One region of the Paenibacillus sp. Z6-24 genome, then DNA from elsewhere that is predicted to be linked to it. Evidence: predicted binding sites of a transcription regulator. Region 1 holds the regulator's gene; the other holds the start of a gene.
What was found. The regulator Rex, encoded in region 1, represses fermentation and respiration genes when NADH is low (regulators of the CRP and FNR family bind a similar motif). The targets are predictions, from matches to a motif close to TTGTGAAATATTTCACAA.
Positions count from the first base shown of each region.

Region 1 (6,099 bases):
TGATCGAGGCAGGAACAGGAACCGGCAAGTCGCTTGGTTATCTGCTGCCTTCCATTTACCATAGCGTCAAAAACAGCGAGAGAGTCATGGTCAGCACGCATACGATTAATTTGCAGGAACAGCTGCGCGAACGGGATGTTCCGCTGCTTACTCAGGTCATTCCGTTTGCTTTTCGTGCTGCCGTATTCAAGGGACGCCAGCATTATTTGTGTCTGCGCAAATTTGAGCATAAAATAAATACAAAGGAATTTCAGAGTCCCAAGGAAGATGTGCTGATTGCAGCACAGATGATCGTCTGGCTGACAGCGACCGAGACCGGGGATGATGAAGAGCTGAATATGGGTAACCGGGGCGGCGATTTCTGGGAAACGGTCGCCAGCGATACGGATTCCTGCCTTGGACGCGCCTGTCCATGGTTCCGGCAATGCTTTTATCACCGGGCCAAGCATGAAGCCGGTGCAGCCGATGTAGTCATCACCAATCATTCCAAGCTGTTTACGGATATCAAGGCTGGCCATCAGCTGCTGCCTGCCTATGAACATCTGATTATTGATGAAGCCCATCACCTGGAAGATGTGGCCGGTAAGCATCTGGGCATGCACATGAAATATTTCACATTGGTTCATCCGATGCTTCGCCTGTTCAAGGACAGCAAGACCGGCCAGCTGGCGATTTTGCGTCAGCAGCTGGGATCTTCCGGCAGTGAACGCGGTATGGAATGGGCCATTGCAATCGATAATCTGTACCCGGAATTGACGGATGTCAAGGAAGACTGGGACAAGCTCAGTGAGCTGCTGTTCGCCCTGCTGCCGCAGCGCAGTGATGCGGCTCCCGGTGAAGCTGCACAGTTCACACTTCGCCTGCTGCCGCAAAAGAAACCGGACGAATGGGCCGGGATCACCGAGCTGGAGAACCGGATTCATATCGGCCTCAGCCAGATTATCCGCAAAGGCGAGCAGGTGATGAGCAAGATCAAGGAATCGGACGAGGTGCTGGACAGTGACGGATTAGTAACAGATGTCTCCGGACTGTTCAAGGATCTGACCGGTGTACGCGACGATCTTCGTCACTTTATCAAGCTGGACAGCGAGGATACGGTGTACTGGTACGAAGCCAACGGTAACTATCGCAGCAAGTCTCTTCAGATGTATGCTGTGCCTGTCGACGTGAGCCAGCAGCTCAAGGAGCATTTCTTTGACAAAAAGAAAAGTATTGTGCTGACATCGGCGACGCTGTCGATCGACAAAAATTTCCAGTATATGATCGAGCAGCTGGGACTAAAGGATGCCGAACAGGAAGGCAAGCTGAACACCGCCATGCTGGAATCGCCTTTCAACTATAGAGAGCAATCGCTCGTATTGATCCCGAGAGACTTCCCAAGCGTCAAGGGCAGCGTGGGTGATGAGCATTTTGTTAGCATGCTGGCCCATTCACTGGCGGATGCTGCCGAGGCTACGCGCGGACGCATGCTTGTCTTATTTACTTCTTACCGGATGCTCAAGCAGGTGTATGAGCCTCTGAAGGAGAAATTATCACAGAGTGACATTGCTGTATTCGGACAGGGTGTGGATGGAGGCAGCCGAACCAAGCTGACCCGCCGCTTCCAGGAGCATCCGGCCTGCGTACTGCTAGGGACGAGCAGCTTCTGGGAAGGTGTCGATATTCCCGGAGAGGCACTGACCTGTCTGGCGATTGTACGACTTCCTTTCCAGCCGCCAAACCATCCGCTGGTAGAAGCCAAAAGCGAACGGCTCAAAAAAGAAAAGAAAAATCCATTTATGAAATTATCTGTACCACAGGCAGTTATCCGGTTCAAACAGGGCTTTGGCAGACTGGTCCGGACAGCGAATGACCGCGGTATTGTGCTGATTTATGACACCCGGGTCATCGAGTCGTATTACGGAAAGCATTTTCTCTACTCGCTGCCCGGTCCGAAAATGGAACATATGCCTACCCAGCAAATGGTTCCCCGTATTGCGGAATGGCTGAGCCATCGTGAGAACGAAAAGGATGCTGCAAATCAAGAGGGGGAGCAAGCATGAAATCCGACAAAATATCAGAAGCGGTCGTGCGAAGATTACCTGTCTACCTGAGATACTTGAATGAGCTTCACACCCGCGAGGTACCGACCGTATCCTCGCAGGAACTGGGGCAAAAGCTGGATCTGAACCCGGCCCAGATTCGCAAGGATCTCGCTTACTTCGGTGACTTTGGCCGAAAGGGAATCGGATATGACGTATCCTATCTGATCGAGAAGATCCGTCATATCCTCAAACTGGATCAGCAGATCAATGTAGCGCTGATCGGAGCGGGTAATCTGGGGCATGCGCTTTCCAACTATAATGCCTATCTGCAGGAGACGATGAAGATTGTAGCGATCTTTGATTCGTATACGCCCAAGGTAGGCACACAGATCAATACACTAACTGTGCAACCGATTGATGAACTGGCCGAGACCGTTCAAGCCAAACATATTCGGGTCGGCATCATTACCGTTCCCAATACCGAAGCCCAGCGTGTTGCCGATCAGCTGATCGAAGCAGGCATCGAAGCCATTCTGAATTTTGCACCGATTATTCTGAAGACACCACCGCATGTGCGTGTGCATACGGCAGATTTTACAACCGATCTGCTTAGTCTGGCCTACTACCTTGAAGATGGAAAGGAATTAGAGACGAATGAACAACTCACCGAGTAAATGGATGATCAAAAACGGGATATTTGCAGCTTCCCATGGAGAAAAAGCAGTACTCTACGGCCATATGGTCATCGAGAATGATATCATTACCTATCTGGGTGAGGAGGAGCCTGCTGACCAGGAAGAAATGACCATCGTAGATGGCAGGCACCAGTTCTTCATTCCGGGTCTGGTTAACAGTCATGGTCATGCGGCCATGTCTTTGCTGCGCGGATATGGCGACGATCTGGCCCTTCAGGTCTGGCTGCAGGAGAAAATGTGGCCGATGGAAGCCAAATTTACGAGTGATGATGTCTATACCGGTACAGCACTCTCTGTACTGGAGATGCTCAAAGGCGGTACAACTACTTTCCTCGATATGTATGACCGTTCCGAGCGCGTGGCCGAAGTGGTCGAGCAGTCGGGAATGCGAGCGGTATTGATGCGCGGTGTTATCGGTCTGTGCTCGGAGGAAGAACAAAACGAGAAGCTGAATCAGGCGGTACAGTTTGTACGCGACTGGCACGGTCAAGCTAACGGACGCATTACGACGATGATGTCTCCACATGCGCCGTATACGTGCCCGCCGGCATTTATCGAGAAATTCGTTCAGGCCGCACATGATCTCGATGTGCCGCTGCATACACATATGTCCGAGACGATCGCTGAAGTGGAGCAAAACGTACGTGACTACGGTCTGCGTCCGGTAGCCCACCTGGAGAAACTCGGTGTATTCACTCGTCCGACGCTGCTGGCACATGCCGTGCATCTGACAGATGAAGAGATTCAGACACTGGCTGCCCACAAAGCAACCATTTCACATAACCCGGGTAGTAACCTGAAGCTGGCGAGCGGCGTAGCCCGTGTACCGGATCTGCTGCGTGCAGGCGTAGTCGTATCGCTCGGTACCGACGGACCGGCCAGCAATAATAATCTGGATATGTTCGAAGAAATGCGTCTCGCAGCCCTGATTCACAAAGGCGTATCCGGTGATCCTACAGCGGTACCGGCACTGGAAGCCTTGCGCATGGGTACCGAATATGGTGCGAAATCCGTATTCCTTGATAATACAGGCGTGTTTGCGGTAGGCATGAAAGCGGACATTACCTCTCTGAATATCGATCAGCCGCATTTCCTGCCGTTTACGGACTTTATCTCTCATACGGTATATTCCGCGAGTGCCAAGGACGTACTGCATGTCTGGGTAGATGGCAAGCAGCTGATCAAGGATGGCGTATCGCTGACGCTGGATGAAGAGAAAATCCGCCGTGAAGCACAGCTTGCTTTTGAAGGTTTGCTCACACGCTAACCGGAAGTTGAACAGAAAGGATGGCGTGTCTTGCGAAATTTGGGAAGTGGCAAGTGGATAGCGATTATTATTACGGTAGTAGGTCTGATTGTACTGTGCGTGAACCAGTTCTATGTGCATGTTATGGCCAAGCCGTGGAGCAATGAACAGCAAGCGTTGGAGATTGCCCAGAAGCAGGCGAATCTGACGTCACTAACAAGGACATACCAGTCGGTCTGGAATGACAAATCGATCTACTGGGTCGTACAGGGACAGAATGATCAGCAGCAGGAAGTCATGGTTTGGGTCAAGTTTAACAAAGATGGTACTCCGGTACAGGGAGCCAATGCTGTACATGTAGAGAAAACAGCAGGAACGATGAACGTTCAGCAGGCCAAGCAGCTGGTACAGACGGATCTGCCGGGCGCTGAAGTGGTTCGTGCCATACCGGGTTCATACAACGGCAAATATGCATGGCAGATTTTTGCCAAATCCGGGGATCATTATTATTATGTATTCTACAATTTCCGTGACGGCACCAAGCTGGGTGGACCGATGGAAATGCCGAATACTCTGATCGGTACCTAGAATAGTGGACGAAGAGCAAGGACCGGATCATGAATGATCCGGTCTGGGTGTACAAGAGCTAATTGTATGTGTAATTATAGAAAAAGCGACCGCAGAGAGTACCAACTCCTGTACGGTCGCTTTTTTTGTAGATTTTATGAATTACTTTTTCTGTCTTACAGCTTGAACTGGGACACCGTTTCCTGCAGTTTTTGCCCTATTCTGTAGTGTAGCGGTATAGGGGGCTAAAGCTTGGGTAAACTTGCAGCAGATGATCGAAAAGCAGTAGTATAGTAATAAGCTTTTTTAATTAATGATTAGATCACATCATATATGGAAAAAGAAGATATTTATTTCCAGATGCAGACTAATGATATTTTTAGCTAATATTCTAAACTTACCGTTAAAAAAACGATTTCTGTATAGCATCTTCGACAAAATAACAAAATAACAAAATAACAAAAAAACCGAAAATATTCGCATGCATAAATACAAGCATACAATTTCAGATTTTACAGTATCTCTTATATGTAAAAAAAGTTCATAGAGTTGCCTTAAATAGGAGTAAATGGTTATGATATACTACAATTATCTTCAATTTGTGTAAAATATTTTTAAGAATCACAAAAAAACCTGTCGTTTTTGGGTTACCGAAAGGCTAATGTCTGCCGAAATAAAGTTATATAAAATAACTGCACCATGTATATACACAGAGGAGGACATGTATGAAACTTCGGGCAATGCCTGTTATGATTACCGTAATCGTTTCAATTGCCGTACTGTTTGGGGGCTGGTTTACGTATCGTCAGCTTACTCTGCACAACCCACTCATGAAAATTGTTCAGTCTTATCCGGGTGTGACTTCCGCCCAAGTTACTATTAACCAGAAAGAGATCGCTTTGAAACTCGATTTGAAACCGGAAGCAGATTTGGGGGCTCTTGTTCAACAAATCCATAAGCAAAGCACTGATATTCTTGGTACCCGTACTCTCAAACTAGAAGTGGTTGACCATTCGAATGACAAGCTAAATCAGATCTGGGAGAACGCCATGTTCCCTGTATCCCAGGCAATGGCCAATCGTGAATATACTGAAATACCAAAAACTCTTGAAGAAATCGCCAAGCTGAACAATGGTGTTCACGCCAAGGCGGAGATGGATGACCGCAATGTCTATGTATCGCTCAGCAACGGCAAAGCCAGCAAATTTCTCATTCTGCCGCGCAGTACTCAAGATACAGGAGGAAATGCCTAATGCCTAAATGGACCAAAGAAGTTATTATCGGATTTGTACCTGTCCTGCTCATTTTCCTGTTATACGTTGGATATAATATATTGCCGCTGCTGCTGCTGGTGGCTGTAGTCGGTGGAATCCTGTTCTTCATGCAGGCACGCGGCGGACTCGCTGTCGGCGCCAGCCAGGAACGCAACCGCAAAAAGAACGGTCCGGTCAAGCTGACTTTTGAGCAAATCGGGGGTCAGGACAATGCCAAGCGCGAACTGCGTGAAGCACTCGATTTCCTCGTACGTCATGATGAAATCAATAAATTCGGTATCCGCCCGCTCAAA
Region 1 covers NZ_CP096398.1:2,008,954-2,015,052, forward strand. The annotation lists gene dinG (ATP-dependent DNA helicase DinG) at 1-2,042, shown strand, start outside; gene M1D61_RS08895 (redox-sensing transcriptional repressor Rex) at 2,039-2,698, shown strand; gene M1D61_RS08900 (amidohydrolase) at 2,679-3,986, shown strand; gene M1D61_RS08905 (cell wall elongation regulator TseB-like domain-containing protein) at 4,017-4,553, shown strand; gene M1D61_RS08910 (hypothetical protein) at 5,258-5,785, shown strand; gene M1D61_RS08915 (AAA family ATPase) at 5,785-6,099, shown strand, end outside.

Region 2 (6,099 bases), 2.2 Mb from region 1:
CGCCGGTCTGCTGAACAGTACATCCAAGCAGCAGACTCCAATGCAGATACGTCTGGCGAGGCTCGGCAAAAGACTGAGCCTGATGGCTGTGATTGCTGGTCTGCTCCTATTCCTGATTGGTCTGTTCCAGAAAGAACCGGCGCTGAATATGCTGATGACTGCCGTCTCGTTGGCCGTCGCAGCTGTGCCGGAGACATTGCCGGTTATTGTAACTATTACACTGGCTGTTGGCGTGCAAAATATGGTCAGCCGCCATGCGATCATTCGGCGGATCTTGGCCGTGGAGACACTGGGCAGTGCTTCGGTTATCTGTTCGGACAAAACGGGTACGCTGACTGAGAACAGAATGACAGTTCAGCAGGTATGGGCGGCCGGACATGCGCCAAAGTCTGCAGAGGAAGACTGGGCTCAACCCGAGGAAGAGCTGCTGTTCATGTTAAGTCTGGTTAATAATGCTTCTATGGAACAGGTGGGCGATAAAGAGAAGGCGGTTGGTGATCCGACCGACTCCGCAATCATCCAGCTGCTGCATAATAAAGGAAGCAACAAGGCTGCACTTGATATCAAATACCCGCGCATTTTTGAGATTCCTTTTGATTCCGACCGTAAGCTGATGACCACTGTACACCAGCTGGAGCAGGGATATCTATCCGTGACCAAGGGAGCTTTTGACCGTATTCCTGTCCACTATGAAGAAGGAATGCAGGAGCATGCGCAGATTATCCATGATTGCTTTGCCTCCAAAGCAATGCGTGTACTGGCGGTCGGATACAAATATTACGAAAAGATGCCGACGAGCATGGATGTAGCTGAGCTGGAGAGTAATCTAACATTTGCCGGTCTGGTTGGCATGATCGATCCGCCGCGACCCGAAAGTAAAACAGCTGTCCATGAAGCCAAGCAGGCCGGCATTCTTACAGTAATGATTACGGGCGATCATGTTGTCACCGCTTCGGCGATCGCGAGAGAGCTTGGCATTCTGTCCAGTGGGCAAAAGGCAATTACCGGCGCTGAGCTGGCGGAGCTGTCCGAAGAAGAATTGATTCATCAGGTACACCGTTACAGTGTATATGCACGTGTGAGCCCCGAAGACAAGATCCGTATTGTTAAAGCATGGCAGGCCAGAGGTGAAGTGGTTGCAATGACCGGTGATGGTGTAAATGATGCCCCTGCGCTGAAAGCTGCCGATGTGGGAGCGGCGATGGGCATTACCGGTACAGATGTGTCCCGGAACGCAGCAGACATGGTGCTGACCGACGATAATTTTGCGACGATCGTCGAGGCGGTCAGTGAGGGACGGAGAGTATACGATAATATCCGCAAAGCGATTTATTTTCTGCTGAGCTGTAATATTTCAGAGATTATAGTGATGCTTATTGCCTTTCTGCTCGGCTGGGGAGCACCGGTGATTGCCATTCAGCTGCTGCTGATCAATGTGGTGGCCGACGGGCTTCCCGGACTTTTCCTAAGCCGTGAAGCAGCCGAAAAGGATCATATGAACAGACCACCAGTATCCAGGAATGCCCATATTTTTGCAGAAGGTCTCGCTGCCAGAATCATGTCTCAGGCACTGATTTTCACAATCATTACCCTGATCGGGTTTTATGTCGGCAGCTTTGTGGAGCTGGGTACACCGATTAACGCATCGCCGATGCTGGGCCAGACGATGGCTTTTGTGATATTGGGCTTGTCGTCGATTATTCATGTTTTCAATGTACGAAGCAATCACGAATCTATTTTCAAAATGGGATTCACCTCGAATCGGCCGCTGTTCTGGTGCGCCCTGCTGTCAATGTCCATTATTGTGCTGGTAGCGGTCGTACCGCCGCTTGCAGCCATTTTCCAACTGGTACCGATGAGCCTGCCGCACTGGGGACTGGCTGTCGTATTATCAGTCATACCATTGATTGCGGTGGAGTTGAGAAAAGGGCTGACTTCGCACCGTCGAAGTACTGTTTCACATCGCTCGGAGCAGTATTAATTTATTGGAAACCGGTATAGTCAACAAAAAACCATGCAGGAGGAAAGCCGAATAAACTTCTCCCTTCGGATCTTTTGAAAGGGAATAGAACGAAGGTAGATAAGAAGAAAAAAAGTAGATGAAATTTTAAGTAATGTGATCTATGTCACATCTGGAACCTAACATCACAGGTATACTGGGAACATAAGAAAACATCTAATTTTAAATACTAAAGATTGTGAAATTGGTAACATGATATGGTAACTATAACCAGTTAAGCCGGAAAGCCAAATAGATAAAGAGGACAACAGAGAATACAGGAGGAATCCATATGAACACAACACGCGAACGCTTGGTACTGATTGGGAACGGGATGGCAGGGGTAGCAACACTGGAGCAGATTATCAAATTGGGCGGAGCTTACGACATCACCGTCATCGGCAGCGAGCCGCATCCCAACTACAACCGGATCATGCTCTCTTATGTACTGGAAGGCAGCCAGACGATCGATGATATCGTACTGAACAGCCATGAATGGTATGAAGAGAACCGGATTACACTGCATACCGGTGTAACGGTGACAGCGATCGATCCGGAGACACAGATGATCCTGACGGATAGCGGCCTGCAGGTGCCTTATGACAAAGTCATTATCGCTACCGGTTCCAAATCGCTCATTCTCCCGATCCCCGGTCATGAAAAGCAGGGTGTTGTCGGATTCCGTGATATTGCCGATTGCCATCAGATGATGGAGGCGGCCAAGAATTATCGCACTGCTGCGGTAATCGGCGGCGGTCTGCTCGGTCTCGAAGCGGCCAAAGGTCTGGTCAGCCTCGGTATGGATGTAACCGTGGTCCATCTGATGGATGACCTGATGGAACGCCAGCTGGATTCCGTAGCGGCAGCGATGCTGAAAAAGGAACTGGAAAGCCAGGGTATCAAATTCCGCATGGGCGCACAAACCGCCGAACTGCAGGGCGGCGAGCGCGTAGAACGCTTGCTGTTCAAGGACGGCTCGACACTTCAGGCTGACTTTGTCGTCATGGCAGCGGGTATCCGTCCGAATATCGAAGTGGCACAAAACAGCGGCATTGAGACCGGACGCGGTATTCTGGTGGATGATTATCTGCAGACTTCCATGCCAAATGTATATGCTGTCGGCGAATGCGTACAGCACCGTGAGACCTGCTATGGTCTGGTCGCTCCGCTGTTCGAACAGGGTATGGTACTGGCCAAGCAGATCTGCGGTCTCGAAGCCCAGCCGTATGAAGGATCGACCGTATCGACCAAACTGAAAATCTCCGGTGTCGATGTATTCTCGGCCGGCGTATTTATTGAAAATGAACATCAATCCGTCATTACAGCACGTGATGACTGGAAGAGAACCTATAAAAAGATCATTTTGCAGGATAACATTATCGTCGGCGCTGTATTGTTCGGCGACATCAATGACTCCGCCCAGCTGCAAAAGCTGATTCGCGAAGCCGCACCGATGACCGACGAGCTGTATGCCGAACTGATGGGTACCGGCGGATGCAGCCATAGCAAGAAAAAAGCTTCGGTCGAAACAATGGCCAATGACGAGATTGTCTGCGGCTGTAACGGTGTCACCAAGCTGGATATCGTCAGTGCGATACAGGACAAAGGATTGACCAGTGTCGATGAGATCAAAGCATGTACAGGTGCAACCCGTTCGTGCGGCGGCTGTAAACCTGTTGTCGAACAGATTCTGCAGTATGTACTCGGTGATGGCGCGGCTGTCGCTTCGAGTCAGGGCATGTGCGGATGTACTACCCACAGCCGTGATGAAGTAGTCGCTGCCATTCGTGAAAAAGGACTTCGTACTGTCAAGGAAGTCATGAACGTGATGGAATGGCAAAAGCCGGAAGGCTGCTCGAAATGCCGTCCTGCGATCAACTACTATCTCGGCATGATCTATCCGGTAGACTACCAGGATGAGAAATCGTCGCGCTTCGTCAATGAACGCATGAACGCCAATATTCAGAAAGACGGTACGTATACCGTCGTACCGCGTATGTATGGCGGTGTCACCACTCCGGAAGACCTCAAAAAAATCGCCGATGTATCGGTCAAATACAATGTCAAAGCCGTCAAAATGACCGGCGGACAGCGGATTGACCTGATCGGTGTCGAGAAAGAAGATCTGCCAAAAGTATGGGAAGAGCTTGATATGCCATCGGGTTATGCCTACGCCAAATCGCTGCGTACGGTCAAAACCTGTGTCGGTTCGCAATTCTGCCGCTTCGGTACCCAGGATTCGATGGGAATGGGCGCATCGCTGGAACAGCGGTTCGAACGCCTGGACTTCCCGGCCAAGTTCAAAATGGCGGTCAATGGCTGCCCTCGTAACTGTGCGGAGTCATGCACCAAAGATATCGGTATCGTCGGCAATGACGGCGGCTGGGAGATCTTTATCGGTGGTAACGGCGGGATCAAAGCCCGTCTGGCCGATTCGTTCTGCAAAGTCAAAACTGATCAGGAGCTGATCGATCTGTGCGGCGCGATTATCCAGTACTACCGCGAGACAGGAAAATACCTGGAGCGTACTTCGGAATGGGTAGAGCGCATAGGGCTGGATACGATCAAGGCAGCTATCCTGGAAGACGAAAACAACCGCCAGCAGCTGGTAGATCGTGTCAATATCGCACTCGCCCAGGTTGAAGATCCTTGGCAAAAAGTACTGAACGACGAAGAAACCCGTACCGCGCTGTTCGGTAAAAAAGTCGAAGTCTAAGTAAAGTATACGTCGAGGAAACGATAAATAAATGCTCAAACCATAACGTGAATTCAGGTGTATCCACACAGAGATATAAGGAGAGATGAAGCGATGAACAGTGTACAGACATTTTACCCTGTCGGTCAGCTGGAGGAATTCATGAGCCGGATCGGTCGTGTACTGGAACTGAAAGGAATGGAACTTGCCGTGTTCCGCACATCGGATGATCAGGTATATGCATTGGAGAACCGCAACCCTCATCCAAAAGGCGGCCCGATTGCCGAAGGGATCGTATCCGGGCATATATTGTACGATCCGCTGTATGACTGGCAGATTGATCTGGAGACTGGACTGGTACAGGCGCCGGATGAAGGTAAGGTGCGTACCTTTGATGTGAAGCTGGCAAATGGTCAGGTATGGATCGCTGTCTGATTGGTAGATGAAGAAGTTAGAGGCAAGCAATATTTTATGAGCAATCATTAGTTTAAATAAGGAAGCATTACTACGAAATAAACAGGCACCATTCTGACGGTTACCTTGGGGTGATTATCAGGATGGTGCCTGTTTGCTTTGCAGTCTTATTTGCTTTGATAATGTTTATTTATTCACAATAAGAACATCGATCAATTTACCGCCGTTAGCACCAAAGTACATTGTAACTTTGCCATAAGTATACATCATCACCTGATCGTAACCGTCCAATATATCGTTGCCCTCACTATTTGGCCTGCCGAGCGCTCTACGAATATCTGCAAAAGTGTGGCCTTTAAACCCTGGCGGAACAATCATAATACTGGAGAGAGTACGATTTGGACCTTCAAAGAAAAAGACCGCATTGGGCATTTTACTTAGCTTGAAGTACTCTCCGCCAAGATAATAATCGGAGCGTACCGGCTGGCCGTAGATTTTTTGGACCTGCTGCATGGTCATGCCGAAGCGAATTTTGTAGCCGGGGATATAGCCTTTTTTCAACATGGGACCTGTTTTGCTGTTCATGGGCATCACGGGATAAGCTGCTGCCAGAGGAGTGAGTACAGGGAGAGAGTGAATAGATGCTGCCGAGTTTGTATACAGCTGCGGAGCCTGAGAACCGGCGAGTTCTCCGTTAAGTGCAGCGGCTTTACTTTCGGCCGGGCTGAAGAGGCTGACAGTCATGAGGACAGTCAGCAGACTGGCAGCTGTGTATTTTTGGATCATTGGATAAATTGCCCCTTTATCGTTAAAATAGTGAACGCTTTCTTTCTCATTATACCCTTTCCTTGGAAAGGTTCCATGCTTGATAATAAAATTAGTGACACAGCATAGACATTTGCTTATAATGTAGCAGAAGTGCCGGGTATAACAGATAGATAAGAATAGTAATACAAAGTATTCCTCAACAGGCCGGCTATGAGGCGGAGGA
Region 2 covers NZ_CP096398.1:4,162,473-4,168,571, reverse strand. The annotation lists gene M1D61_RS18060 (cation-translocating P-type ATPase) at 1-1,981, shown strand, start outside; gene nirB (nitrite reductase large subunit NirB) at 2,292-4,715, shown strand; gene nirD (nitrite reductase small subunit NirD) at 4,809-5,129, shown strand; gene M1D61_RS18045 (hypothetical protein) at 5,295-5,894, opposite strand.
Region 2: a site for Rex is predicted at 2,115-2,132, ahead of nirB (nitrite reductase large subunit NirB). Genes of this name have one in related genera too.